2 regions of the Paenibacillus sp. 2003 genome follow, and region 2 is predicted to be linked to the other one. Evidence: riboswitches for the same ligand, from Rfam matches in the RefSeq annotation. Region 2 holds a riboswitch; the other holds the start of a gene.
What was found. A riboswitch is a leader RNA that binds a small molecule or an ion and turns the genes downstream of it on or off. The one in region 2 is predicted to bind glycine.

Region 1 (12,494 bases), on a different contig from region 2:
CATATGCAAGTATGACAGGTATTCAGCATACGCCTCCTGCGCTGGAGGCAGAGATGAACCTGCTTCATGAGTTAAATGCAACGACAGCATTACGCGTACAGCATCCGGTACGCAATGTATCAGGAGATTGGGTCACGTTATGGACAAGTGAAGCAGGTAAAGAGATCTGCTGTACAGTTCTGGAGTGGATTGAGGGAAGGGACATCCAGCAGGGAGAACGCCTGACAACAGAACAGATCTATGATCTTGGGGCACAACTGCAGATGCTTCATCAATATGGGCGTGAGCAGAATCAGACAGATCAAACAAAGGTGCGGCCGGCATATGGCAACATTCATGAGAACTTGGTCATGCTAGGGCAGCTAGAGGAAGGCGTCCGACTGGGGATTTTTACAACGGAAGACTTCGATCTGCTTCGTGAGACGTTTGAGAACATTAATGAGCAGCTAGAAACATACCCGCAGCACGCAGGGACATGGGGGATCATTCATGGGGATATTACTCGCAACAATCTGCTGATAACGGATCAGGGGATGTCCTTGATTGATTTTTGCCTACACGGTTATGGTTATTATCTTTTCGATGCCGGAGGGGCAGCACTTATGTTCAATCGGGAGGAACGTGACATATTCTTATCAGGTTATACCAAACAGATCGCGCCACTGACGGATCGTGATATCCGATTAATGGAAGGATTCATGTTGATCTTTACACTGGGTTATTATGCCTTTCAGATGGCGAATGAGTCGAGACACGAATGGATGAAAGACCGCATGCCGAAGTTATGCAGCAAGTATTGCAGACCCTATGTACAGAACGAGAGTATCTTCTACGAACTGTGAATTAGGGTGTGCAGATCAGGAAGGGCTACGAACAGTGTGGTTCAAATATTATGGTTGCCTGAATACCCGAACAGTTTCGTGGACAATATCATAAATAGTAGTAAGCACATCTTTGATTGAAGGAAAATGAAATAATATGTTTAAAATATCCTTTTATCGTATTAATGTGATGAAAGCTGACAAAATATTCTGGTTTTCATCGGTTCAATAGGAAATCAAGGAAATACATCCAAAGAAATCGTTAAGTTTGTTGACACTGATCTTCCGGTCGATTAATCTTAATGAAGAAGAAATGAACGATTTCCATTACTGTTCTGACATACGCTCAGAATGGTTCCATACAGCGGATGATAACGAGCGGGAGAGACCTGAGTTAGCCGAGCAATGGCTAGTGTTCAGGCACCGAAGGAGCAAGCTGCTGCGCACCCGGCGCAGCGGTTAATCTCTCAGGTAAATGTACCATCGTTGGACGCAACTCTGGAGAGTGCGCGAACTGCGCCACCCAAGGGGTATATGATCAGTTAGTCCGGTGACTTGTCTGTAATCGCAGGCAATGCACCTTGTCGTGAGACACTGCTGATCGTGAAACTCTCAGGTATCGAGGACAGAGAGAGGGCCTGAGGCCTTCTTCTGTCCTTTTTTGATGTCATCATTCAGTAATAAAGGAACATTATGGCATGGGATCTGGATGGAAATGACGAACACAATTGGAGGGTTACAAGGTGCGATTTAAAGATGTTTTCTCAATTATTGGTCCGTCGATGACGGGGCCTTCAAGTTCACATACAGCTGGAGCAGCAAGGCTCGGAAGAATCGCTCGTCAGTGGCTAGGTTGTACGCCCGATCGTGCCCGGTTGACACTATACGGTTCATTTGCTGATACGTATCAGGGGCACGGAACAGATCTGGCACTGATCGGCGGTCTGCTGGATTATGTCACAGACGATCCGCGTATTCCGGATGCAGAGCAATACGCAGAGGAAGCGGGCATGGAAGTCGAGTTTTATACAAGCGGCCTGCCTGCTCCTCATCCCAATACGGTCAAAATTGAGTTGTGGCATGAAGGGCGTACCTGTTCCTTAATCGGTGCTTCTATTGGTGGTGGTAGTGTATCGGTGCATGCGATGAATGATTTTCGTGTCCAGATTAGTGGTGAGTTTCCGACACTTGTGCTGCGGCATGCGGACAAAGCGGGAGTGCTTGCCTCGGTAACGTCCACGATCAGTTCATCCGAGGTTAACATCGGGTATATGCAGGTGGATCGGAAAGCCCGTGATGGCGAAGCGCTTACTGCGATGGAGATGGACGGCGTGCCGAATCCTGATATGCTCAAGCGTCTGAAGGAGCTGGATCATGTACTGGACATTCGTGTCATCGATTTGAAGAGAGGAGTTGATTCGGATGCGATTTAAACATTTACACGAACTGAATACGATCTGTACAGCGGAATCCAAAACGATTGCTCAACTGATGATCGAGGAGCAGGTTCAGGAGACCAATACACCGGAAGCGGATGTTGTGAAGCAGATGTCTGAATATTATCAGGTGATGAAGGAAGCGGTACGTAAAGGGTTAACGGAAGATACCACTTCACGCAGTGGATTAACGGGTGGAGACGGTAAAAGAATGGCCGAGTACATTCGCAAGGGTGAAACTTGCTCAGGAGATGCTTCCGCACTTGCCATGGCGTATGCCCTGTGTGTATCTGAAGTAAATGCCTCCATGGGCCGGATTGTGGCAACACCAACAGCCGGTTCCTGCGGCATCATCCCCGGTGTTTTTATTAGCTCACAGGAGCGATTTGGCTGGACGGACGAACATTTGGTGAATGGGTTGTTCTGCGCGGGAGCGATCGGTTATGTTATTGCCAACAATTCATTTATCTCCGGTGCGGAAGGTGGCTGTCAGGCAGAAGTGGGTTCCGCGATCGGCATGGCTGCGGGTGCCATGGTTGAACTGCGTGGAGGTACACCGGAACAGGTCGTTCATGCCGTAGGCTTGGCGTTAAAAAATACACTGGGCCTTATCTGCGATCCGGTCGCAGGCCTCGTTGAGATTCCATGCATCGTCCGTAACGGACTGGGTGCAGTTACGGCGCTGGCTGCGGCTGATATGGCCCTGGCCGGAGTGCGTAGTGCTATTCCGTCAGATGAAGTCATCGACGTTATGCTGGAAGTAGGCAGTGCGATGCCGAGCCGTCACCGGGAGACAGCCCAAGGCGGGTTGGCTCAGACGCCAACTGGCCGTAAAATGATGCAGAAGCTGGCAAAACCGAAGGCCAAGCGTGCAGAGCCGGAGATGGAGTCGAAGACAGTGGATTCTGACACAACTACAAGTGGGGCGGACAATGCTCAAGTGGACACGGACCCTCAGGTTTAAGCTGAACTGGGACTACCGGGATATCATCAGTGACATTATTATGTATAATGGCGAATACAAAACAAGCGTCCGCGAACCCGAATCCGGGTTCTGCAGGACGCTTGTTTTATACTGTCAAATGAAGCGAAGCTGGGCTACTAATATGTGACTTCAGATGTATGTGTAATCTGATCTAGTCCTTGCTCACAGACGTACTCAGTACGGCATATCCATACGCGGGCAATTCAATGGCAAGCACGCCGTCATCCTTGGCGGTACGATGGTTTCCGCCGAATAACTCGGTCCATTCCTCGTCACCAGCCTCCAGCTCGACAATAGCCGTCTCTTCGGATCGATTGAACAGGACCAGAATGCGTTCCTCCTCATTTTGCCGCTCAAATACCAGTTGGCTGCCATCGGTACGAGCCTGCAGGAAACGAACGGTGCCTTCTGCACGCAGGGCAGGATGAGCATGACGCAGGGAGATCAGTTTTTGATAAAAGTCAAGCAACTCACGGTCCTGCTTCGCTTCATCCCATTCCATGCATTTACGGCATCCCGGATCATGTTCGCCGTCCATTCCAATCTCGTCTCCGTAATAGATGCACGGAGCGCCCATGTAACTGAACTGGAATAATGCAGCCAGCTTCATCTTGCGCTGGTCTCCTTCACACAGCGTGAGCAGTCGCGGGGTATCGTGACTGTCCAGCAAGTTAAACGCCACTTCGCTGGCCTGAAGCGGATAACGGGATAATTGCCGACCGATGGAGTTCGCGAACTGTTCGGCATGCATTGTATTTTTCACAAAGAAAGCATTCACGGCATCGGTAAACGGATAGTTCATGGACGCATCGAACTGGTCGCCTTGCAGCCAGGAGGAAGACTCGTTCCATACTTCGCCCAGAATGTAGGCATCCGGATTAGCGGCTTTGACTACACGGCGGAAATCACGCCAGAATGCATCATCCACTTCATCTGCCACATCCAGTCGCCATCCGTCTGCACCCACTTCCTTGATCCAGTACTCAGCAACCTCCAGCAGATAGGCTTTAACCTCGGCATTCTCCGTATTCAGCTTTGGCATGTGCGCTTCGAATCCGAAGGTCTCATAAGTAGGAATGCCATCCTTCACGTCCAGCGGGTATTCGTGTACATGGAACCAGTCCTTGTATTTGGATTGTTCTCCGTTCTTCTGCACATCTACAAACGGCGCAAATGTCTTCCCGGAATGGTTGAACACAGCATCCAGAAGTACACGAATTCCGCGTGCGTGGCACAGCTCGACCAGTCGTTTCACGGTATCTGCGTCACCAAAGTGCCGGTCTACCCGCAGGTAGTCTTCAGTATCGTATTTGTGATTGGTGGTGGCTTCAAAAATGGGTGTGAAGTAGATCGCATTAATGCCAAGATCGCTGATGTAATCCAGATGGTCGATCACGCCCTGAAGGTCACCGCCGAAGAAATTGAAAGGCGTCGGCTCACCGCCCCATGGCTCCACCTTTTCCGGACTAATATCCGGGTTGCCGTTGGCGAATCGTTCAGGGAAAATCTGATAGAACACCGCATCCTTAACCCATGCAGGGGGTGTGAATACAGCTCCGGCATGAATATAAGGGAACTGGAACATACGACCTGGATCGTCCGGTTCTTCTTCCTGGAAGTCTGTCTCGGTCATCCAGATCTGTTCGTCTCCGTTTTTGAGCAGAAAAGAGTACTTCAGTCGGTGGTAGGGAGGTTTTACCTCACCCTCGTAGTAATCGAACATGGAGTCAGAGGTGAACTTGGTTAAGGGAACCAGCGCTTTGGTTGCATCCCACGCATATTTATCCCCGGTCAGGGCATGTACCTCAGTCAGATCATTCTTTTTGGCACGCAAACGCAGATGGATTGTATCTTGGTCATAGGCATAGGCCCAGTTTCGTTTCGGTTGATGATAGATGGCTTCCAGCAGCATAATGAATTTCCTCCCGTCAGGTGTAGGTATAATATGTACTTGGTAGATTTGATTGATATAACATTCCCCACGTTAATGGATAAGCTATAATTAGAATGTGTGGTAACGTAAAGGAATTCAATATGGTTTCAACAAGATATGAATCCAGCTGTTATAGACAGCTTTTATCAGGATGATGCTCAGATATATCATTAACCCAATGGGGGCAGAAAGGAAACGAATATTCGAATGAAAACCAAACTGTTATATATTGAAGATGATACGGAAATTGCAACTTGGGTCAGAGCCGATCTGGAGGAGCGCGGTTATGAGGTGGTATGGCTCGGCAGTGGTGAAGGTGCAGCGGAGGCTGCTGTCGGTTGCTCACTCATTATTCTGGATGTCATGCTGCCCGGGTTGGATGGATTTACGGTGGGTCAGCGACTGAAAAAAGAGCATCCCGCCGTGCCCATTGTCATGCTCTCGGCCAGAACGTCCATTGACGACAAGTTGCATGGTCTCGATTTTGCCGATGACTATGTGACCAAACCATTTCACCCCGATGAACTGGCTGCCCGGATTGAGGTCCAACTGCGTAAAGCGGGAACTGCGGTCTCATCGGATACAGCTCTGAAGCTGGATCACCTCTCCATCTATGAGAAGGATAACCGCATCGTCAATGAGGAGACGGGGGATGAGATTGTTTTATCGGGAAAACAGTTCCACATCTTCGCTTACCTGCTACGACATATGGGCATGATTCGAACCAAAGAGCAGATCTATGAAGCCGTCTGGAACGAGCCCTATCTGGATGGAGACAAGACTCTGATGGTACATATTCGACATCTACGCGAGAAGCTGGAGCTTGACCCGGCCAATCCGGTAGTTATTCAGACAGTCCGCGGTGTGGGATATCGCGTGAAGAAGCCATGATCCGGCGGTTCCAAGAACGGAAGACCATGAAGGCAGAACGGAAGGGAGAACGAAGCATGGCTCAAAAGCAGTCCGGGCGGCGAAAGCTACGCTTTGGGCGGTCCTTGATGTCCAGATATATCATCCTGATTCTAGCGGCCGTATTATTCGTGCCTGTCGTTCTTCCGATCATATCCGTTATATATATTGTTGTAGTGAATAACACGGACACGAATATGAACCGCGCCGCGCCTTACGGTGATGTTACCCGGATCAGTAACCTCTGGTCACGTGAAGCGAAGAACCTGGATGGTGCTTCGGATGAAGAGATTAAGGCCCGGTTGGAGCAATTACATGGCTCGTATCCCAAATCTTCCATGTATCGTGTGAATGTGAGCGGTGAGACCCTCTTTATTCTTGGGGGTGAAGATGTAACGCTTCTGAAATCCACGTCGCCGGATGGCAGGACAGACACGACATTGAGATGGTCACTGGATTCCGGGCAAACGACAGAGACTCATATTCCAGCCTTATGGAATGTAAACAATACGGTGCAATTCATGAAAGAAGCTTCCTTTCGCGATCCACTGACCGTAGTTGCATATATTGGCGGAGATGAGCAGGACAATGGACAGGGATTCATGATCATTGAAGTGCCGCGGTCCCTTCTGCAAATGAATCAGAGTAACTGGCCGATGGAACTCTTGTATCTTGGTATCGTAATGACCCTCATCTTTCTGATCTTCATCATTATGTCGATTCTCTTCTTCGCACGCATTCGCAAACGACTTATACGTTTGCAGACGGCCATGATGACCACCGGCAAGGAAGGCCTCCCGCTTCCGGTAGATATCCGCCGGTCAGACGAGATTGGTCAACTGGAAGAATCCTTTAATCAGATGGTGCATCAACTGTCCGACAGCCGTCACCGTGAACGCGAGGAGGAACAATTGCGCAAGCGTCTCATTGCGGGGCTTTCCCACGATCTGCGTACCCCGCTAACGGTGATTCGTGGACATATGCATGCTTTGCACAAGGAAGAGCTGAGCGAGCAAGGTGACCGTTCATTACATCGCATGGAAGCAAAGATGGAGGACCTCGGCGGGCTCATTGACAACATGTTGTCCTATAATTTGCTCACGAGTGGGAAATATACACTGAAGCTGGAAGAGAAAGATATACTGCGGATCGTCAGGGAAACGGCTGCCGCCTGGTACCCGGTCTGGGAGAAAGAGCAATTTGATATTGATATTGACCTGCCAGAGGAACCGCTGATTTGGCATATGGATGAACAGGGCATGCGCCGTATTCTTGATAATTTGTTCCAAAACGTGATACGTCATGCCGCCAGCGGGAAATATATTGGTATATCAACTCAGGAGATTCAGGGTGAGACGGCCATCGTTATTCAGGATCGGGGTCCGGGAATGCAACCGAATTCCGACACAAAAGGCACAGGTCTAGGCTTATCCATTGTAGACCTGTTGATTCGTGAGATGGGTCTGCGCAAGCGGGTAGACAGTTCCGATACGGGTGTCCAGACATATATCTACAGTGGTAAGGGAAACAGGGAAACAACAAACCGCTGAAATAGCTTTTTTAAACTAAACTTAAACTAGAGACTACTTTGGCTTTAACCTTGGAAGGTTACGATAGTTCCGAGGTGATCATACAGTGAGTGAAAATATTATTCAAACGGCGAATTTATGGAAAACATACCGGGACCGTGCAGCGGTCCGTGAACTTGATCTGCATATTAAAAAGGGAGATATCTACGGCTTCCTCGGTCCCAACGGTGCCGGCAAAACAACAACGATTCGCATGCTTCTCGGCTTGATTAAACCAACCAAAGGCGTGATCCGTATCTTCGACAAGGATATCCGCAAGGATCGCATGGATATCTTGCGCCGTGTGGGTTCCTTGGTCGAATACCCGTCCTATTACGGACATCTGAACGCAGTAGAGAATCTGGAAACCTTGCGTCGCATCATCAATGTACCCAAATCAAGAATTGCTGAAGTGCTGTCCATTGTAGATCTGACCAAGGATGCCAAACGTTCGGTGAAGGGATACTCCCTTGGGATGAAGCAACGTCTGGGTATTGCCAGCGCTTTGTTGGGTGAACCGGAGTTGCTGATTCTGGACGAACCAACGAATGGACTCGATCCGGCTGGTATTCAGGAGATTCGGGAATTGATCAAACGCATGCCTCTGGAACATGGCATTACCGTTCTGGTTTCCAGCCACTTGCTGAGTGAAGTCGAACAGATGGCAAGTCGTGTTGGTATTATCCGTGAAGGCAAGATGGTGCTTCAGGATACCATCGCAAGTCTGCATAGTCAGACGGGCAGCTCGATCCGGTTAACAGTTTCTGAGCCGGAAGAGGCCATGAAACTGGCGAGAGAGCAGGGGCAATTTGGTCAGCGACAAGGTTCTGCTTTAACGTTTCCTTATATGGATAATCCTTCGGTTGCGCTGCTTGTGCGCCGATTGATTGAACAGGATCATGATGTGTATCGTGTTGAGGAACAGCGTCAGTCGCTGGAAGATCTGTTCATGCGGGTCATTGGTGAGGGGGCTTCCATATGACTGGGCGTGCATTATCGTCGGACTGGCTCAAGATTCGGGGGAAAGGGATCTGGTTTCTTGTCTTTCTGGCCCCTCTTGGATTGACAGCGATGCAGGCACTTAATTTTGGCTTAAGGCTGGACTATCTGAAAGAGCAGTATGCAGATAACCTGTGGGGCGGATTGCTCGGCAATGTGGTTGTCTTTGTGCCCTTGTCTCTGATGCTGGGAGCAACCATTCTCAGCTCCATGATCGCTAATGTTGAGCATGAACAGGGATCGTGGAAACAGTTGCTCGCGATGCCGATTCCCAGACCAGCTGTGTATTTAGCCAAGTTCCTGCTTGCATGTGTGTTGCTGGTGATCTCCTGCCTGCTGCTAACCGCAGGAATTGTGGGTCTGGGGCTGATACTCGGATTTCATGCCAGCGAAATACCTTGGACACATGCGATCAAGCTGGGGCTATTGCCTTTGGCTGGTGCACTTCCGGTGTTGTCACTGGAGTTGTGGCTCACGATGGTTAACAAGAATCAGGCGCTTCCCGTCACCCTGGGCATCGTTCTCGCGATAACGGGTATGTTCTCACTCAGTATCTCACCGATCTTTCCGCTCGCATGGGCACAGATGGCTTGGAATGGACCTAATCCATATCTGTATGCAGGCATGGGGGCAGGTCTGGGGCTCTTGATCCTGTTGTTGGGTATGGTGCATTTTAGCCGGAAGGATGTGGCCTGATATGAGCTTTGCGACAACGTATTTTCGAATTTTGTCTGCTGAGCGGTTGAAGATGGGCAAATCACCCGTATGGCTCCTGATTCTGTTAAGTCCACTTATTGCACTGCTCATCGGACTGTTGTCCACTCCATCGGGGAATTGGCAGGTACTGATGGGCACCATGGTCTTCTTACACGGATTACTCCTTTTGCCGATGCTGACTGGCGTGTTTACGTCCTTTGTCTGCCGTTTCGAACATGCGGGAGGAGGGTGGAAGCAGATGCTGGTTTTGCCGCTCACACGTTCAGGTGTATATGCTGGCAAACTGACGATTGTACTCATGCTTCTGGCGGGTACACAAGTGTTGTTGCTGATATCCATTTTGCTGGCAGGCATGATCCATGGCATTACGATGGAGATACCCTGGGGATTCCTGGTGGGCAAACTACTGCTTGGGTTGCTGGCCTGTGTACCCTTGGCTGCCCTGCAGATGTTCGTTTCATTGGTGTGGAGTAGCTTTGCCGCACCGCTCGCACTGAATTTTGCTCTGACTGTACCGAATATTCTCATCGTGAACTCGGCGACGTTTGGGCCGTATTATCCTTGGGCACAACCGATGATTCTGATGACACCAGTGGACGGCGGAGGTTTCGGAGCCTACAATGTTCCCCTTATGACGATGCTGGCGGTCGTCGGAGGCAGTGCTGTTATTTTCATAGGAATCGGCATGCTGTATTTTGCGAAGAAAGAAATCTGAATAATTAAATATATGCCTAGTTATCCTATGACCAAGATCCTCTTTTAAGCAAAACATGCAACGTTCTATTGTATGTGAGCTTGAGGGGATTTTTTTCTAATGTCTGACCCAACCATCATGAATGGTCAGTTCCCGAATGATTTTGGCCGGCGCTCCGGCTACAAGTGTATTCTCGGGTACATCTTTGGTCACCGTGCTTCCTGCTGCCACGACTGCATTTCTGCCAATAGTCACTCCCGGCAGAATGAGTGCGCCTGTACCAATCCAGGCATTATCCTGAATCACAATCCGCTTGGCAGTTTGGCTCCCGTCATCCAGCGAGTCAATTCGGTGGTAGGCACTGTCGAATAAGCTTGTTCGAGGACCAATCATGACGTTATTGCCGATGGTCACTTCAACGTTAGCGGCAATCCCGACTCCTGCATTAATCATGACGTCATCGCCAATCGTTAATCGCGCGCCTTTGACCACCGTTAACTGGGTTCCCCAAGGTTTGCCTATAATGTTAAGCCGCTTTCCCACCTGCAGGTCACCCAATCTATTCAGATAAACCTTACCCCTGATTCGTGGCAGCAGGCCCATAGAGGGCTGAATTTTACCAAAGATGGCCAAACCTCTTAGTTTGCCATAAATAATTTTAACTCTGTTGGGCAGCATGATTCATCCGTCCTCTCCGTAGTTGAAAATCGGTTTTTTAACGATTATAGCCTTTTTGATACAATTTGTATCGTTAATTTTACGTCGAGGCATCGTAAGAGCGGATGATCTCTCTTTCCTTGAGAAGCTTTTCTTCAGGGGGAGTTCGGGGTCATCCTCTCAGCTCGCTAACGAATCTGAGGAGTCTTAATCAAGGATTTGAAGTGATCGCAGCAATCTAAGGAACTTGAGACATGTTATATCCAATGAAACAAGCAGCGTTTATCTCAGGAGATTATGGGGATTAGCGTGTCTGATGTTCTTTAAAATTTAAAAAGGGCACATGTACGCCAAATAAGATGTCCTGAGCTCTTTAGAAAAGCCATTCGCCAGAATCAGCTGACTTGGAATTGAACTTCAAGGTTGTCAGAGGCTAACATTAATCCTTGTATAACTTGTCTTTCCTTGAAGACGCTCCTAAGTAATATCAAAATTCCAAGTATTACCTCACACATCATGTGAATTGAATCATAGATTGTAAGCAAAATGAGACGAGAATCTGGTAAAATAAAAAAAGCTGTTTCTAGGCAGGCTTACATGGTTATTCGAGGGTAGGCCCATTTTTGTAAGGGATAATTAATCCCTGCTGTTAGATGAAGATATTGGCTGAGAAAAGAGGGGTAAGCCTTGGATATTAATAAAATGGAAACCCTGAAGCGCATTATTTCTGAGGGAAGTTCTTACCAATCACTGTTTTTTAACCATCCGGATGCCATTTACGTAATGGACATCCATGGAAACTATATTGATGCTAATCCCTCGGTAGAGCGGATATCGGGGTATACACTGGATGACTTGATTCGTATGAATCAGGGTGAGATCTGTCCTCCGGACAGTGAAAATTCACGCAAACAATACATTAAAGAGGTACTGGCTGGACGTTCAGTCAGTAATCCCATTACTTTTTATCATAAAGATGGTTCCCTGAAACAGGCAGAGATCACGTATGTGCCTATAACGGAGGGAAAAGAAGTTGTAGGAATCTATGGCATTGCCAAAGATGTTACCGATATCCTGGAAGTGCAACGTGAGCTTAAGGAGGCACAGGAGAAATATCAGGTGCTGGCTGACCATGCACAAGATCTGATTACAACTTGTGCTACGGATGGCGAGTTATTATACGTTTCCCCTTCCGTGTACACCTTACTGGGTTATAAGTCGGAGGAAGTCATAGGAAAGTCCTTCAAGGATTATTGTTATCCGGGAGATTATCCGGACCCTATGGATCTTTCCAAGATCGGCAATGGCTGCAAGATGCGTGTGTTGCACAAAAAGGGACATTATATCTGGATGGAGACATTGGCGAAACCTGTGGCTGGAGAGCGTGGCAAGAGTGTCCAGATTGTAAGCATCAGCAGGGATATTACCCAGCATAAGGATGCGGACAGACGTCTTCGGGAAAGCCGTCAGCGATACAGATCGTTGTTCGAACATAACCCGGCAGCTGTGTATTCATTGAATCTGGAAGGTAAATACAGCGCAGTGAACAGCAAACTGGTGCAAATGCTGGATATTCCGCGCAATAAGCTTATTGGCCAATCTTTTTTATCCAATCTGGATAAATGCGAAGTACAATACGGCAAACATTATTTTGAAATGGTGAAGCAAGGCGAACCGCAATATTATGAGACCCGAATCGTCAATTCAAGAGGTCGGAAGATTGAAGTATCTGTTACGAATGTGCCCATTATTGTGGATAAGGAAATGGTAGGCGT
Region 2 (12,494 bases):
ATATCCATATTGCATTAACCGATCACATTTCTTTCGCGTTAAAACGCAAGGAGCAGGGCATTATCATACAAAATCCATTTTTATATGAAACCCGCGAAATTTATCCTGAAGAATATCGAATGGGAGAATACGCTGTTCGTCTGATCAAAGAGAAAATGGGTGTAGATCTGGGGATGGACGAGATTGGTTTTGTTGCCCTCCATATCTATAGCGCAATGACCAATCAAAATATATCCCAGGTACGTGAGCATTCACAATTGATCACTGATTTGGTGAACCTGGTGTCTGATCAACTCGATTATTCGTTTGAAGCGGAATCGCTTGATTACTCTCGTTTGCTGACTCATCTTCGTTTCGCCCTTGAGCGTGTTCGCCGTGGAGACAAAGTGGAAGAACTCCATAAGTTGGATTCCCTGCTCAAGTTGGAGTATCCCGAAATGTACTCGCTTGCATGGAAACTGACCAAAGTAATGGAGAAAAGACTGAAACTGCCGGTTTATCCTGCGGAGGTAGGTTATCTGACCATTCATCTGCAAAGGCTGAATCAGCGGAAGGAAGAAGAGAATAAGTGAGATCATTCCAGCGATGGAATGCGGAATTTATTTTTTTGGTGTAAAGGCTTGCAATAGATTAGAACTGGTGCTACAATGGTTTCCGTAATCAAGCAACTGAATAAACATAAGCGACGTGTTACTGACTCGATCAGGCATGAGTTAATTAAAGTGTGATTGTTCTTTCCTTGTACAGGGTATGCTATACCCCAAGGTTGGCACAGTTTACTTTATTAATTCATGCCTTTTTTGTGTTCCCTTGCTTGCATCACAACATATAAATTAGACGAAAGGGAGAAACGACGCGATGTTCAAAAAGCTTTTTGGTGTATTGCAAAGAGTAGGTAAAGCTCTCATGCTGCCTGTAGCCATTCTACCTGCGGCAGGTTTGCTGCTCGGAATTGGTAACATGTTGGTTAATCCAGATTTCTTGCAATATGTAACGGCGCTCGACACCCCTTGGGTGAACTCGATCGCAACAATTATGATGAACGCAGGTCAGATCGTATTCGATAATCTGGCATTGCTGTTCGCTGTCGGTGTAGCTGTCGGATTGGCTGGTGGCGAAGGCGTTGCAGGTCTTGCAGCGATCATCGGTTACCTGGTCATGAATGTTACATTAGGATCTGCGGTAGGTGTTACTCCGGCAATGATCGGTGAAGTACCGGGTTATGCCAGCATCTTGGGTATCCCAACATTAAGTACAGGCGTGTTCGGAGGTATAATCATAGGTATTGCCGCCGCGCTGTGTTACAATCGATTTTTCAAAATCGAACTGCCGTCCTACCTGGGTTTCTTTGCAGGTAAACGATTTGTACCGATTATCACATCGGTAGTATCCCTTGTAATCGGATTGCTTCTTGTGATTATCTGGCCTCCGATTCAAAATGGACTGAATGCTGTATCTCACTTCATGGTAGATACAAGTCCGACCTTGTCGGCGTTCATCTTTGGAGTTGTGGAACGGTCATTGATTCCGTTCGGTTTGCATCACATTTTCTACTCCCCATTCTGGTTTGAGTTTGGTGAGTATGTGAATAAAGCCGGAGATGTTATTCGTGGGGATCAGAAGATTTTCTTCAGCCAGTTACGTGATGGCGTTGCTCTAACAGCAGGAACATTCCAAGTTGGTAAATTCCCGTTCATGATGTTTGGTTTGCCAGCAGCGGCACTTGCGATGTACCATGAAGCAAGACCGGAGCACAAAAAGTATGTTGCAGGGATCATGGGTTCAGCTGCGCTGACCTCGTTCCTGACAGGGATTACAGAGCCGCTTGAGTTCTCGTTCCTGTTCGTAGCACCAATCTTGTTTGCAGTACACTGTATCTTTGCAGGTTTGTCTTTCATGACCATGCAGATTCTGGGTGTAAAGATCGGTATGACCTTCTCCGGTGGGTTCATTGACTTCCTGATCTTCGGGATTATTCCGAACCGTACACCTTGGTGGGACGTTATTATTGTCGGATTGATTCTTGCGGTGATCTATTACTTCGGTTTCCGGTTTATCATTCGCAAATTCAATCTCAAAACACCTGGACGAGAGGATGCAACGCCTGAAACCGAATCTGGCGGAGGCTCTGGTTCAACAGATGATCTGCCCCATAACATTCTTGAAGCTTTTGGTGGCAAAGAGAATATCAAACATCTGGACGCTTGTATTACTCGTTTGCGGATTGAAGTTAATGAGAAATCCAATGTGAAAAAAGATCGTTTGAAACAATTGGGTGCATCTGGTGTACTTGAAGTGGGTAATAATGTTCAAGCCATCTTCGGAACACGTTCCGACACGATCAAATCTCAAATGCAGGATATTATTGCAGGACGAACACCAGCACCAACGCCAGCAGCTGCCAAACCAACCCCTGAAGAGGAAAAGGCACAAGGTGAGCAAGGCGAGCGCATCGTTGCTGAGGATATTGTCATGCCAGTTAATGGTGAATTACTGGACATTACAAACGTACCTGATCCGGTCTTTGCTGAGAAAATGACAGGTGATGGATTCGCAATTTTGCCACATGATGGTACGATAACTTCTCCTGTGTATGGTAAAGTGTTTAATGTATTTCCAAGCAAACATGCCGTGGGCATCATGTCCGATGGTGGCAAGGAAGTGCTTGTTCATATAGGTGTTAATACGGTGAAGTTGAAAGGTCAAGGCTTTAACGTACTGGTACAGGAAGGTGATCTGGTATCGGCAGGTCAGCCGATTATGGAAGTGGATCTGGAGTATGTCAAAGCAAACGCTCCTTCGATCATTTCACCAGTTATTTTCACCAACCTGCCAGAGGGCTCCACGGTAACTCTGAAGAAGAGTGGAGTGCTGAAAGTTGGCGAACAGCCAATCATTGAGATAAAATAAGAAGTGTTACGACGATGGCAAGCAAGTGTAAATATATGCAATGCCTAAACCAAACTACTGAAAGTGAGATGATTGTAATGCAACAAACATTCAGAATTACAGACGAAGATGGTATCCACGCACGTCCGGCGACAGCCCTGGTAAATACAGCAAACAAATTCAAAGGTGCAGAATCCTTTGCAGAAGCTAACGGTAAAAAAGTAACGTTGAAATCTATTCTGGGTGTTCTTTCCCTCGGATTGGAACAAGGCGACACTATCAGCATCATCGTTGAAGGCGAAGGCGAAGCTGAAGCTCTTCAAGCTTTGACTGACGTTATGGTTAACGAAGGGTTGGGCGAAATTAATGCTTAATGTCTCCGGGATCGCGGCTTCGGCGGGTATTGCTATCGCCAAGGCGTTTATCTTGGAGCATCCTGATTACTCTGTAGAAAAACGCCAAATCAACGACGTTGACGCAGAGATCGCAAAACTCGACTCAGCTCTGGGTAAATCCCAGGCTGAGCTTGAGGCGATCAAAGAGCGCACTTTACAAGAGCTTGGCGAGAAAAAAGCTGAGATTTTTGCTTCGCATTTGCTCATTCTGAATGACCCGGAATTGATTGATCCGGTTAAAGCTAGAATTGCAGATGACATGATCAATGCAGAATTTGCTTTGAACGAAACGGCATCGCAATTTATCTCCATGTTTGAGAACATGAAGAGTGCTTACCTGCAGGAACGTGCTGCAGATATGCGTGACGTTACCAAACGTGTGCTAAATCACTTGCTTGGTATCGACTTCATGAGTCCAGCTGAGATCAATGAAGAAGTGATCGTGCTTGCGGAGGATCTGACACCTTCCGACACGGCTCAATTGAACCGCCAATTTGTTAAAGGTTTCGCAACTAACATTGGTGGACGTACTTCTCACTCAGCGATCATGGCTCGCTCTCTTGAAATTCCTGCTGTCGTTGGAACCAAGGACATTTTGGCTCAAGCGAAACAAGGCGATATGATCATTGTTGACGGTCTGGATGGTCACGTACTGGTTAACCCTACTGATGAAGTTATTGCTGAATACCGTGCCAAACAGGAACAGTATGATGCACAACGTGCAGAGTGGAGAAAACTTCGTGATGAGCCAACGGTAACGGTGGATAACGTTCATGTTGAACTTGCAGCCAACATCGGTACACCCAATGATGTAACAGGTGTTCTGGAGAACGGCGGCGAGGCTGTAGGCCTGTACCGTACCGAGTTCCTTTACATGGGCAGAGACAAGCTTCCATCCGAAGACATTCAGTATAATGCTTACAAAGCGGTACTGGAAAAAATGGAAGGCAAACCTGTCGTTGTTCGTACACTCGACATCGGTGGAGACAAAGAGCTTCCGTACCTGGATCTGCCAAAAGAAATGAATCCATTCCTCGGCTTCCGCGCAGTTCGTCTGTGTCTGGACCGTCTGGATATCTTCCGTACACAATTGCGTGCATTGCTGCGTGCAAGCGTACATGGAAACCTGCGTGTCATGTTCCCAATGATCGCAACGCTTGGTGAATTCCGTGAAGCAAAAGCTGTCTTGCTCGAAGAGAAAGAGAAGCTGGTTGCTGAAGGTATTGCTGTTTCTGACAGCATTCAACTCGGTATCATGGTCGAAATTCCTTCGACTGCAGTTCTGGCGGATCAGTTTGCCAAAGAAGTGGATTTCTACAGTATCGGAACGAACGATCTGATTCAATACACAATGGCAGCAGACCGTATGAACGAACGTGTGGCTTATCTGTACCAACCTTACAACCCAGCCATTTTGCGTTTGGTTAAAATGGTTATCGATGCAGCGCATCGTGAAGGCAAATGGGTTGGCATGTGCGGTGAGATGGCAGGAGACGAAACGGCAATTCCATTGCTGCTTGGTCTTGGATTGGATGAGTTCAGCATGAGCGCAACCTCCATCCTGCCAGCTCGTAGTCAGATCACCAAGCTGTCCCGTGCGGATATGCAGGAACTGGCTGCTAAAGCTCTGGATATGCAAACGGCTGAACAAGTCGTTGAATTGGTTCAAAGCATTCAAGCGTAATGTAATTTTACGGGGTTTCCACCCGATTTTAAGGGTTTCTTTTTCCGATAAAAAGCTGCAGTCGTGCAGCGATTTTGCCGGTATCCGCGATTCATTGTGGATATCGGCTTTTTTTGTTATCAACAGGGTAGTGTGATTCGGAGGGAAGGCAACATAAAAAGCTCTTGCTGATTGGAATGTCAGCAAGAGCTTTCGTGATAACAATGATTTGATTAACTGCAAGCGCAGTTTAGTACAGGTTTGCGGGCCGCGGTAGTCTCATCGAGTCGAGTAACCGGTGTTCCGTAAGGTGCGTTGAGTACCAACTCTGGTGTCTCTTCCGCTTCTTTGGCAATCCGTATCATCGTATCAATAAACCCATCCAGTGTTTCTTTGCTTTCGGTTTCAGTCGGCTCGATCATGATGCATTCCTCAACGTTGAGCGGGAAGTATACCGTAGGCGGGTGATATCCAAAATCAAGTAATCGTTTGGCAACATCCAGTGTACGCACACCATACTGCTTCAATCCCCGACCAGACATGACGAATTCGTGTTTGCATACCCCTGGATACGGAATCTCGTAGAAAGGTGCGAGACGGGCCATCATATAGTTGGCATTCAGTACCGCACACTCAGATACACGGCGCAAGCCTTCCGGTCCATAGGTGCGAATGTAGGCATAGGCACGTACCAGAATACCGAAGTTTCCGTAGTAGGCTTTCACTCGGCCAATGGATTGATCGCCTTCACGATCGAATGCATACATACCGTCATTGTTTTTGATCACCATCGGCTTAGGCAGGAACGGAACCAAACGACTCTTCACGCCGACTGGTCCGGCGCCAGGTCCACCACCGCCATGAGGCGTACTCATCGTTTTGTGCAAGTTCAGATGCACTACGTCAAAGCCCATATCACCCGGACGAGTAATGCCCATAATGGCATTGGAGTTCGCGCCATCGTAATATAGCAAACCACCAGCCTGGTGTACGATGGATGCAATCTCCTGAATGTCTTTCTCGAACAAACCAAGTGTATTCGGGTTTGTCAGCATCAATGCTGCTGTATCCGTACCAACGGCTGCACGGAGTGCATCCAGATCGACCAGTCCGTCTGCACGGGATGGAATCGTTACAGTTTCAAACCCTGCAACGGTTGCACTTGCCGGGTTGGTACCATGCGAAGAATCGGGCACGATGACTTTGGTACGTTGTTCGCCACGACCTTCGTGGTAGGCACGAATCATCATGAGTCCAGTCCATTCTCCATGGGCACCAGCGGCGGGTTGCAAGGTCACAGCGTCCATCCCTGTCAGACCTGCAAGGTCGTTTTGCAACGTATATAACAGTTCTAGTGCACCTTGAATGCTGGATTCATGCTGGTACGGATGGATTTTGGCGAATCCATTGTAACGGGCAACATCCTCATTGATCTTCGGATTGTATTTCATTGTACAAGAACCCAGTGGATAAAATCCGTTATCTACACCGAAGTTGCGACGGGACAGCGCAGTATAGTGCCTGATAACATCTACCTCGAACACTTCTGGGAGTGCTGCTGCTTCCGAACGGAGCATTTCCCGGGGAATCAACGTCTCGGCATCCTGACGAGGAACGTCACATTCTGGCAAGGAATAAGCGACACGTCCAGGGCTGCTGAGTTCAAAAATCAATGATTGTTCCGGAGCAGGAGACAGGGTCTGTGCACTGAATGTTGTATCCGTCTCAGGTTTAGGCGAAGTGGAGAAAGAGGTGCCTGTTTCCGATTGTCCTTGTGCCGGTGTTGTCGTTGTCGTCGTTTCCTGAGTCACAGCGATCCCTCCAATGCTCGTGCGAATTCGTCAATCTCTTCCTTACTGCGTCGTTCGGTAACAGCAATCAGCATATGTCCGGCAAGCTCCGGATAATCACGTCCGAGTTCGTAACCACCAATGAAGCCTGCATCCAGCAGTTTCAGTTGAAGAGCATCCACATCGGTTCCTTCAGGAAGTTTAATTACAAACTCATTAAATGTGGGTGCATTAAAAGTAAGGCTAACTCCAGGAATCGCAGTTAATGTATTCAGGGTGTAATGACTCTTTTGCAAATTCAGATCCGCGACATCGATCATACCCTGTTTACCCATGATGGACATATACACAGATGCGCTGAGTGCAAGCAAAGCCTGGTTGGAACAGATGTTGGATGTCGCCTTTTCGCGGCGGATATGCTGTTCACGTGCTTGCAGTGTGAGTACAAATCCACGTTTTCCGTTGCGATCCTTGGTCTGGCCTACAATTCGGCCAGGAATTCGGCGCATATGAGGCTGGGATACAGCGAAATATCCGCATGTCGGGCCGCCGAGTGAAGCGGCGATGCCAAGGGGCTGCGCATCACCTACAACGATGTCGGCACCCAGCTTGCCTGGGGCTTCCAGCAGACCCAGCGATAGCGGGTTGGCACTTACAACGAGCAGGCCCTTGTGCGCATGCACGAGGTCGGCAGCCTGCTTCACATTTTCCACGGCACCAAAGAAGTTCGGACTCTGGATCATGACAGCAGCGGTATCGTCCGATATGGCGGCTTGCAAGGCATCCCAATCAGTGACGCCATCCTTATAATCAATCTCGACAATCTCCAGACGGAGTCCGTGCGCATATGCCTGCAATACCTGGCGGGCTTCCGGATGAACGGTACGGGATACGATGAGCTGTTTGCGACGAGTTGCCGCTGCGGCCAGATTACCTGCTTCCGCAAAAGCTGTTGCACCGTCATACATACTGGCATTGGCTACAGCCATACCGGTTAATTCACAGATGTAGGATTGAAATTCGAAAATGGCCTGTAGTTCACCTTGGCTGATCTCAGGCTGATAAGGTGTGTAGGCAGTGTAAAACTCGGAACGGGAAATGACATGATTGATGACGGAAGGAACATGATGATCATATATACCTGCGCCGAGAAAGCTGGCGTGTGTTTCGAAATTGGCGTTGGCGCCTGCTTGTTTGGACATATGACGTGTCAGCGCATATTCATCAAGTTTGGAGGATACGGGCAGCTCGCCCTGATAACGAATCTCTTTTGGAATGTCCTGAAACAGTTCCTCCAGCGTATCCACACCGATGGTTGCGAGCATGGCATCCTGATCTTGCTCAGTCATGGGAATATAACGGTGCTTGCTCATGCTTGATCAGCTCCTTGAGTAGGTGTCTTAGACGTACGTGTCCGTTTATGAAAAGGGGTCTTCACGACCTCGGCTTTCAGTTTCTTCCCTCGGATCTCAATTTCAAGCGGGGTTCCCAGCGCAGCGTATTTGCTGTCGATGAGGGCAAGCCCCAGATTACGCTTCAATGTAGGTGATTGCGTGCCTGTTGTCACTTCACCGATTTGTACGCCTTCGGCGTAAATCGGATAGTGGGGGCGAGGAATGCCGCGCTCCAGCACTTCGATGCCGACCAGTTTGCGGGCGGGCCCGTCATTTTTTTGCTGTAACAAGGCTTCGTGTCCGATAAAAGGTCCGGCATTCAGTTTCACAAACATGCCAACGCCAGCTTCTAGCGGAGAGATCGTTGCAGATAATTCCTGCCCATACAGAGGCAGCTTGGCTTCAAAACGCAGCGTATCCCTTGCACCAAGTCCAGCCGGAACCAGCCCGTGCTCTTCTCCAGCCTGCATTAATCCATTCCAGACCATAGCGGCCTGATCCGCAGGAACATATAGTTCAAAGCCATCTTCACCTGTATAACCGGTACGGGACAACAGTAATTTTACTCCGCATATTTCAGCATCCGGCACAAAACGAAACGGTTCAATCGAGCTTACATCCGTATCTGTAACTTTCCCGATAATGTCTACAGCCAGTGGACCTTGTAAGGCGAGCAGCGCCGTCTGCTCCGAATCGTTGGTCATGCTTACGCCGGGGATCAGGTGCTCTTGCAGCCATGCCCAATCCTTGTCGATGTTGGAGGCGTTAACCACGAGCATATAATGCTGATCTTCCAGCTTATACACGAGCAGATCGTCCACCACACCGCCATCTGGATAACACATCAGGGTGTACTGGGCTTGACCGGGAACCAGCGTGGTCACATCATTGGTCGTCATTTGTTGCAAAAAAACTTCAGCCTGCTCACCCTGTACTGTGAATTCGCCCATATGGGATACATCGAATAGTCCAGCACGCTCACGCACCGCTTCATGTTCTTTCTGAATTCCGCTAAATTGCACCGGAAGCTCCCAGCCTCCAAAATCAATGCACCGTACGCCTTCGTATTGCTGATATAGTGGGAAGAGTGGTGTTCTAAGCAAATCGGACATCAAATCACCTCGTCATGGACCGTCAACCGGCCGGAAATATAATCGTGGATCAATGAAGCAGGGTATTTTTAAATTTTTCAGCTAGATATTTTCATCACATAAGTATGGTAAGCAGCTAGGGCAGCGTCGTTCTACATCCTGTTTTTCGTTTTTTGGGAAAAAGGAAAAGGACAGGCCAAAGAATCGGCATGCCAAGTAGCACGCTGTATTCTAAGGCTCTGTCCCTTGTACCTGAGAGTTACCCCGCTGCGGTTGTGCAGCAGGTTTCCCCTTGGGTGATCATAACGCCCGCACAGGGCGAATAGATGCTCTCCAGAGTTGCGTCCCGTAAAAGTCCTTTTGCCTGAGAGATTCACCCCCGCTTATCGGTGGTTTACTCCTTCGGCGTTACCTCATGTACATCCCGAATCGGGTGTCACGGGTAATCTCTCCCTTTACATTCATCCGCGGGTATATCATGGTCCAATAAACACATTTACTCCTCTCATTAAAACGTGAATCCACTACCGATGTCAAGAACGATATCATTGATAATGAATAAAAACCGAATGTTTAATTTAGATTTAATGTTATTGTTCGTGTATTTATAAAGAGTACGCTTACTATTCTAATATTCACCAGTATATGAAGAAAGAGTGTAATCCGGTTACAGGATTTAGAGGTCTTCAGCAAATAAATTGTGAGGTATCTTGACATTTGAATCAAAAATATCATACGCTATATTCTGGGAAAAAGGTTAAGGTCAAAGAACGCATGCACTCATTAATGAAAAGCGAGGCGGATATCGATGAGCGAATTGAAAAGTGATTTCCTGTACAGTGAAGAGCACGAATGGGTGCAAACCGTAGGGGAGGATACTGTACGTATTGGCATTACCGAGTTCGCGCAGCATCAGCTGGGTGACATTGTGTTTGTGGAATTGCCTGACCTTGAAACCAATGTAAAAGCAGAGGACAGCATCGGAACGATCGAATCGGTCAAAACGGTTTCGGACTTGTTCTCTCCCGTCACAGGTTCAATTATTGCAGTGAATGATTCGTTGCAGGACTCACCTGAACTTGTGAACAGCTCTCCTTACGAGGAAGGCTGGATGATTGAGATCCGTGTTGAGGGAGATCTGACAGCAGCATTGTCTACATTGATGAATGCAGACGCGTATCGTAAACATACGGAAGAATAGGATCAACGAACTTGTACTTATTAACATATATTTTATAACCAAAATGAAATGAGTTTCATATTTTTTTGACCTGTGTAAGCCGGATGCTTGCACAGGTTTTTTGTGCTTTCCAAGAATGGTTTTGAATAGGGATCGAGGCAGATTGGGGATGTAAATCACCTGATTGGACCAAGCTATAGGTTAGAAAATGATTCTGGAAATGATAAAAGTCATAGGCAAGAAAAACCTTGTGTACCAATGGGTTCAGCCATTATGCATCGATTAAAAAGATTACATAACCTAATGTTGTCATCATTGTTCATGACGAAAGTACGCTTTCATTTCATTGAACAGGAGAGCATTCTCGCTTAGGATTACAGCAGGGGAGAAATGATACCCCTTTCATAAATCATAATCACTTGATCCAAGGAGGATAATACAATGAGTAATTTGGACCAATCGTCCAATTCCAAAGGTGGGCTACGGGTAGGTGTGCAGCGTTTTGGCCGATTCCTGAGTGGTATGGTCATGCCGAATATGGGAGCGTTCATCGCCTGGGGATTAATTACGGCCATGTTCATTCCAACAGGCTGGTTCCCTAACGAGACACTGGCACAGCTAGTTGATCCGATGATCAAATATTTGCTGCCACTGTTAATCGGTTACACCGGGGGTACGATGGTGCATGGTCAGCGTGGTGGTGTCGTGGGTGCCATTATGACCATCGGGGTCATCGTGGGTAGTGATATCCCGATGTTCCTCGGTGCCATGATTGCCGGACCACTGGCAGCATGGATTATCAAAAAGTTCGATAAATCCATTGAAGGTAAAGTTAGAGCCGGATTTGAAATGCTGGTTAACAACTTCTCAGCCGGTATTATTGGCGGAATCTTGGGGATTTTTGCATTACTGGGCATCGGGCCTGCTGTAGAAGCGATTAGCAAAGTATTGTCTGCCGGGGTACAAGGCTTAATGAATCTGGGCTTGTTACCGCTGGTCAACCTAATCATTGAACCAGGTAAAGTATTGTTCCTGAACAATGCAATCAACCACGGGATTCTTACACCAATTGCAACAGATCAAGCGAGAGAATTAGGGCAATCCGTATTATACATGCTTGAATCGAACCCGGGTCCGGGACTTGGTATCTTGCTTGCTTACTGTTTCTTCGGACGCGGAATGGCCAAATCTTCTGCACCGGGTGCCGTTATCATTCATTTCTTCGGGGGAATTCATGAGATCTACTTCCCTTACATTCTGATGAGACCGATTCTGATTCTTGCTGCAATCGCGGGTGGCGTCGCAGGTACATTAACATTCATGCTAACCGGAGCAGGACTTGTTTCGGCACCATCACCGGGTAGTATTATCGCGTATTTCCTCTTAACACCAAAAGGTGGATACCTGCCGATGCTCGCAGGGGTGCTTGTAGCAGCAGTCGTTTCCTTCCTGGTTGCAGCAGTGTTGCTGAAAACGGGTAAACAAAAGGACGAAGATCTGGAGTCCGCATCCAGTCGGATGAAAGACATGAAGAGTCAAGGAACCGTGCCAAATGCTGGCATTACGGCTAATCATCGTGAAGCAGGCAGAGCCGCAGATATGGCTTCTTCTACAGTGAAAACAGATGTGAAGAAAATTGTCTTCTCCTGTGATGCAGGTATGGGGTCGAGTGCCATGGGTGCATCCATTCTACGCAAGAAGATGAAGGCAGAGGGGATTGACGTTACTGTGACCAATACGGCGATCAGTGATATTCCGCCGGATGCAGATGTGGTGATCACACAACAAACATTAACCGATCGTGCTCGCTCCGTTGCGCCGAACGCAGAACATATATCCATCGACAACTTCCTAAAAAGCCCGGAATACGATGCGCTGGTTGAACGTTTAAAATAATTGCGTGCATTCGTTTCCCCTGAGCTGGAGGCCGAGATATGAGTATTACCAAAAGACAACGTGAAATTGTGGAGTTTCTGCTGGAGCATCCACATGAAGTCACTGCCGGCGAAATTGCCGTTGAAGTAAAGGTCAGTACCCGAACGGTTCACCGGGAGCTGCAAATGATTGAACAATGGCTTGAACCTTTAGGCAT

Region 1: another riboswitch for glycine. It lies ahead of sdaAB (L-serine ammonia-lyase, iron-sulfur-dependent subunit beta); the one in region 2 lies ahead of gcvT (glycine cleavage system aminomethyltransferase GcvT).

The regions. Positions count from the first base shown of each region.
Region 1 covers NZ_JAVDTB010000006.1:124,858-137,351, reverse strand. Annotated here, with positions in the region: gene J2X75_RS22300 (phosphotransferase enzyme family protein) at 1-842, shown strand, start outside; glycine riboswitch at 1,191-1,313, shown strand; glycine riboswitch at 1,318-1,452, shown strand; gene sdaAB (L-serine ammonia-lyase, iron-sulfur-dependent subunit beta) at 1,565-2,254, shown strand; gene sdaAA (L-serine ammonia-lyase, iron-sulfur-dependent, subunit alpha) at 2,244-3,221, shown strand; gene J2X75_RS22285 (alpha-glycosidase) at 3,394-5,154, opposite strand; gene J2X75_RS22280 (response regulator transcription factor) at 5,383-6,066, shown strand; gene J2X75_RS22275 (HAMP domain-containing sensor histidine kinase) at 6,123-7,634, shown strand; gene J2X75_RS22270 (ABC transporter ATP-binding protein) at 7,720-8,634, shown strand; gene J2X75_RS22265 (ABC transporter permease) at 8,631-9,347, shown strand; gene J2X75_RS22260 (ABC transporter permease) at 9,349-10,083, shown strand; gene J2X75_RS22255 (acyltransferase) at 10,180-10,740, opposite strand; gene J2X75_RS22250 (PAS domain S-box protein) at 11,407-12,494, shown strand, end outside.
Region 2 covers NZ_JAVDTB010000002.1:723,627-736,120, reverse strand. Annotated here, with positions in the region: gene glcT (glucose PTS transporter transcription antiterminator GlcT) at 1-572, shown strand, start outside; gene ptsG (glucose-specific PTS transporter subunit IIBC) at 859-2,910, shown strand; gene J2X75_RS15150 (HPr family phosphocarrier protein) at 2,988-3,263, shown strand; gene ptsP (phosphoenolpyruvate--protein phosphotransferase) at 3,256-4,968, shown strand; gene gcvPB (aminomethyl-transferring glycine dehydrogenase subunit GcvPB) at 5,181-6,644, opposite strand; gene gcvPA (aminomethyl-transferring glycine dehydrogenase subunit GcvPA) at 6,755-8,110, opposite strand; gene gcvT (glycine cleavage system aminomethyltransferase GcvT) at 8,107-9,243, opposite strand; glycine riboswitch at 9,460-9,561, opposite strand; glycine riboswitch at 9,565-9,687, opposite strand; gene gcvH (glycine cleavage system protein GcvH) at 10,031-10,423, shown strand; gene J2X75_RS15120 (PTS mannitol transporter subunit IIBC) at 10,844-12,298, shown strand; gene J2X75_RS15115 (BglG family transcription antiterminator) at 12,337-12,494, shown strand, end outside.